Regions from separate parts of the Kitasatospora sp. NPDC023120 genome, predicted to be linked through region 2. Evidence: riboswitches for the same ligand, from Rfam matches in the RefSeq annotation. Region 2 holds a riboswitch; the other holds the start of a gene.
The links. A riboswitch is a leader RNA that binds a small molecule or an ion and turns the genes downstream of it on or off. The one in region 2 is predicted to bind glycine.
Positions count from the first base shown of each region.

Region 1: another riboswitch for glycine. It lies ahead of gcvT (glycine cleavage system aminomethyltransferase GcvT); the one in region 2 lies ahead of gcvP (aminomethyl-transferring glycine dehydrogenase).

Region 1 is NZ_JBVHHY010000008.1:148,226-150,609, forward strand. It holds gene gcvT (glycine cleavage system aminomethyltransferase GcvT) at 1-970, opposite strand, end outside; glycine riboswitch at 1,199-1,303, opposite strand; gene ACZ3TI_RS14055 (enhanced serine sensitivity protein SseB C-terminal domain-containing protein) at 1,512-2,315, shown strand.
Region 2 is NZ_JBVHHY010000022.1:14,076-16,459, forward strand. It holds gene ACZ3TI_RS28900 (PRC and DUF2382 domain-containing protein) at 1-874, opposite strand, end outside; glycine riboswitch at 1,098-1,201, shown strand; glycine riboswitch at 1,203-1,335, shown strand; gene gcvP (aminomethyl-transferring glycine dehydrogenase) at 1,440-2,384, shown strand, end outside.

The DNA.
Region 1 (2,384 bases), on a different contig from region 2:
CGGAGGTGATCCGGCCGATCGGGGCGCCGTCGGCGGAGACCACGGTGTACTCGGCGCGCGGGACGCGCTTGCCCTCGGAGACCAGGCCGACCAGCACCCGCGGCGGGTTGGTCTCGGCCGCGGCGGCGGCCTGCTCCAGCGCCTTGCGGCCGATGAAGGCGCCGCCGTTGGTGGTCTTGTCGAAGCGGACGACCCGGCCCAGGCCGGCGTCGAACGGGGTGAGGTCGGTGGACAGCTCGTGCCCGTACAGCGGCATGCCCGCCTCCAGGCGCAGCGTGTCGCGGCAGGACAGGCCGCACGGGATCAGGCCGCGGCCCTCGCCGGCGGCGGTCAGGGCCTGCCAGATCGGCTCGGCGTCGACCGGGTGGCAGAAGATCTCGAAGCCGTCCTCGCCGGTGTAGCCGGTGCGGGCGAGCAGCACGTCGCGGCCGGCCACCTGGGCCGGGAGGATCGCGTAGTACTTCAGGCCGGGCAGGTCCGCGTCGGTGGTCTCGGCCAGGATCGCGGTGGACTCCGGGCCCTGGACGGCGATCAGCGCGTAGGTGTCGCGGTCGTCGGTGACGACGGCGTCGAAGCCCTTGGCGCGGGCGATCAGCTCGTCGAGGACCAGCTGGGCGTTGGAGGCGTTGGCGACGACCAGGAAGGCGTCCTCGCGCAGGCGGTAGACGATCAGGTCGTCCAGGATGCCGCCGTCCTCGGCGCAGATCATGGTGTAGCGGGCGCGCAGCACGCCCAGCGCGGAGACGAAGCCGACCAGCGCGTGGTCCAGCATCTCGCCGGCCTGCGGGCCGGTGACGGTGATCTCGCCCATGTGGGAGAGGTCGAACAGACCGGCCTTGGTGCGGACGGCGAGGTGCTCCTCGCGCTCGCTGCCGTAGCGCAGCGGCATGTCCCAGCCGGCGAAGTCGGTCATGGTCGCGCCGAGGGCGCGGTGCAGCGCGTCGAGCGCGGTCAGGCGGAGGGACGACATGGCCAGGAACTCCTCGGTCGGGGCACTCAGGGGTGCACGCGCCGGACCGGTCCCGCTCGGGGCCGACCCTGCGCGCGGGCATGCGGCGGCGTGGGTCTCCCCATCTGTCGTCGAACCTGAGAGCTTCACCGCCGCCGGCCCGCAGCTGTTTCCAGCTTGGAGGACAGCATGGCGGCTTGCACCGTGGGTGGGCGCGCGACAGGGCCGTGCGCCGCTTTCCAGATGTGCCTAACCCGTGCGGTAGGGGGGCCTGAGAGATTCCGGGGAGGACTTGCTCCTTCGGCGCCGGCTGTGCCGCTGGTGCGGCACTCCGGGCTCTCCCGCGCGGGTTCGAGCGGCCGGTATGGAGTTGTGGGGGCCCGCGGCGCATGCCGTCGGACGCGGACATCATGGCACGTCCCGGGCGAGGAGGGGAGGGGGGACCCGGTCACACGGCTCGGGACCGAACACGAGCCCTAGGGAGAGCCTCCTCGGGCCCTAGACTGCTCCGCGTCGGCGCAGCAGAGGGCGGCCGAGCGGCAGAGGGCGGGATCGGCGGCGCATGGGGTACCCGGTGGAACAGCAGCAGGGGTGGGGCGGTCCGGAGGCGGCGCCGGCGGGCGGCTCGTGGCCGGCCAACGAGCTGGAGCAGGTGCTGACCGCGGCCCTGGGCGACCCGGGCGCGACGCCGCGGGTGATCGAGGTGCTGGCCCGCAGCCAGGTGTGGGTGCCGCTGCCCGCCGGGGCGGACCCGCAGGGGCAGTCGCTGGACCTGCCGACCATCGAGCTGGCCGGTGACCCGTACGTGCCGGTGTTCTCCTCGCAGGAGGTGTTCCTGCAGCAGGCGCCCGGGATGGCCTTCGCGATCGCGCCGGTCTGGGAGTTCGCCCGCGGGCTGCCGCTGGGCGTGGGCATCGCGGTGAACCCGGAGGCGCCGGTGGGCATCCCGGTGCCGCCGCAGGGTGTGGCCGAGCTGCGCCGCGGTCCGCGGGACGACCGCTGGGACGGAGCCGAGGACCAGGCGGCGCCGACCGGCGGTCGGGTGGCGCTGCGCGAGCCCGTGGCGGGCGAGGACCCGGAACACTTCCTGGCCGCCTGCCGGGCCGAACTGTCGGCCCTTCCCGGGGTGTTGACCGCCCGCCGGGCGCTGGCCAGCATCGAGGGCGAGCCGACCGTGATGTTCGTGGGCGTCCAGTTGGATCCGGCGGCCCCGGCCGACCCGGCCGCGGTGAACGACGCGCTCGGCCGGGCGCTGGGAACCGCGCCGCTGCCGGGCGGCGTCCACCTCGTACTGCTCGACCTCGCCGACGACCCGGTGGTCGAGTGGCTGCTCACCCGGGTAATGCCTTTCTACACGCGGGTGTGAGCGGGTTCGTATCAGAGGCACGTCGCCGTGGCGGTGGCCGGTGCCGCGCCATAGGGTGCGTGCAGACGG
Region 2 (2,384 bases):
GGTACTTGCGGACCACCGGGCGCTCCTCACGGAGGGTGACCTCTTCGACGGCCTCGTCGATCTCCTTCTCGGTGAGGGAGGCGCGTTCGGCCTCGCTGACCGGCATCCGTTCGACCCGGACCCGTTCGCGGACCACCGGGACGCGGCGCTCGATCTGCTCGGTCGTCACGTATTTGCGCAGCTTCGCGGTGCCGAGGGTGTGCCACTCGGTGGTGATGTCCAGCCGCTCCTCGCGGCAGGTGATCTCGATCGGGGCGTCGGGAGCGGACGCGGCGGCACCCGCGGCGGGCGCGGGGGTGGTGGCCGCCGGGGTGGGCTGCGGCTTCGGCTCGACGTGCGGCGTGACAGCGCGGGTGGGCGCGGGGGTGCTGAGGGTCCGTACTTTGGCCTCCGGGGCGGTGCTGGTGTTGATCGGCGTGTGCTCGGGGGGGCGGAAGGCGGGCGGCTTGGCGGCGGCCGCGGCCGCGGCGGCTGCGGCGGGCGCCGCGGCCGGGGTGGTGCCGAAGTCGACGTCGGACGGCGCGGACCGACTGCCGTTCTCGCCGGCCTGGTGGCCGTCCGCCGCGGTGTCGAGGCCGTAGTAGCGGTAGAGCTGCAGCTCCTGGGTGGGGGACAGGTGCTGGCCCACACCGAAGTCCGGGGACTCCTTGACCAGCGACTTGTCGTACGGCACCCGGAGCTCGTCGCCGGCGAACTCGCTCGTGGTGAGCGGGACGAAGGCGTCCCGGCCGAAGATGCCGGTCCGGACGGCGGCCCACTCGGGCCGGCCGGTGGCGTCGTCCAGGTACACCTCGTCGACCGTGCCGATCTTGTCTCCGTTGCGGTCGACCGCCTTGTGGCCGATGAGGTCCCGGGGGTCGATGTCGGTCTGCACTCTTTCCTCCAGTGCGCTGGGCCTGTGGCACTCCCGCAGGTCGGCGGTCGGAGCGCCCGTCCCGTCCGCCTCTCCACACCAAATGCCATGAAACGGACGGGCGCGACCGGGGTGCGCCGGACGGGCTGCGGGCTGAGCTGTCCGGGGGACGCGCGTAGACCCGGGGTGACGGGAAGCACCCGTGATCGGAAGGCCTCCCGCTGGTACCCTGGGCGGCGACCGCAGAGCCCGCTCGGGAGAGTCTCCGACCGCGAAAACCGCTGGTCGGGGCGCCGAAGGAGCAACTCCTCCCCGGAATCTCTCAGGCATCCGTACCGTGTGGGGTAGGTCACTCTGGAAAGCAGGGCAGGAGTCTCGGCATGGGAGCCGGCGACCACCACCCTCACCGACGGTGCAAGCCGACGGAGCGCTCACAGCGCGCCGTGCGGGCGAAGCTCTCAGGTCCCGATGACAGAGGGGGAGGCCTGTCGGGTCCGCCCGCCATCGCCGAGTTCGCTGTCCGCAGCGGGAAGGCCGGTCGGCGTGCGTACCCCCGCCGGTCCGTGACCAGGAGGCCTCGACCACCATGAACGCCCAGCCGAACGCGGGACGCCCCACCGGCGCCTCGACCCTCACCGAGCTTGAGCTGGCCAGCCCCTTCGAGAACCGCCACATCGGCCCCGACGCCGCCGCGCAGGAGAAGATGCTGGCGTCCGTCGGCTACGGCTCGCTGGACGAGCTCGCCGCCACGGCCGTGCCCGAGGCGATCCGCTCCATCACCGGCCTGGACCTGCCCGCCGGCCGGACCGAGGCCCAGGTCCTCGCCGAGCTGCGCGAGCTGGCCGGCCGCAACCAGGTGCTCCAGCCGATGATCGGCCTGGGCTACTACGGCACCTTCACCCCGCCGGTGATCCTCCGCAACGTCATGGAGAACCCGGCCTGGTACACCGCGTACACCCCGTACCAGCCGGAGATCTCGCAGGGCCGCCTGGAAGCGCTGCTCAACTTCCAGACCCTGGTCTCCGACCTGACCGGCCTGCCGACCTCCGGCTCCTCGCTGCTGGACGAGGGCACCGCGGCCGCTGAGGCGATGGCGCTGGCCCGCCGCGTCACCAAGGTCAAGGGCGGTGTCTTCCTGGTCGACGCCGAGACCCTGCCGCAGACCATCGCGGTGATCAACACCCGCGCGGTGCCGACCGGTGTCGAGGTCGTCGTCGCCGACCTGTCCGAGGGCATCCCGGCCGAGATTGCCGAGCGCGGCGTCTTCGGCGTGCTGCTGCAGTACCCGGGCGCCACCGGTGTGGTCCGCGACCTCACCCCGGTGATCGAGCAGGCGCACGGCCTGGGCGCGATCGTCGCCGTCGCCGCCGACCTGCTGGCGCTGACCCTGCTCAAGTCCCCGGGCGCGCTGGGCGCCGACATCGCCTGCGGCACCTCGCAGCGCTTCGGCGTCCCGATGGGCTTCGGCGGCCCGCACGCCGGCTACCTCTCGGTGCGCGCCGAGTACGCCCGCTCGCTGCCCGGCCGCCTG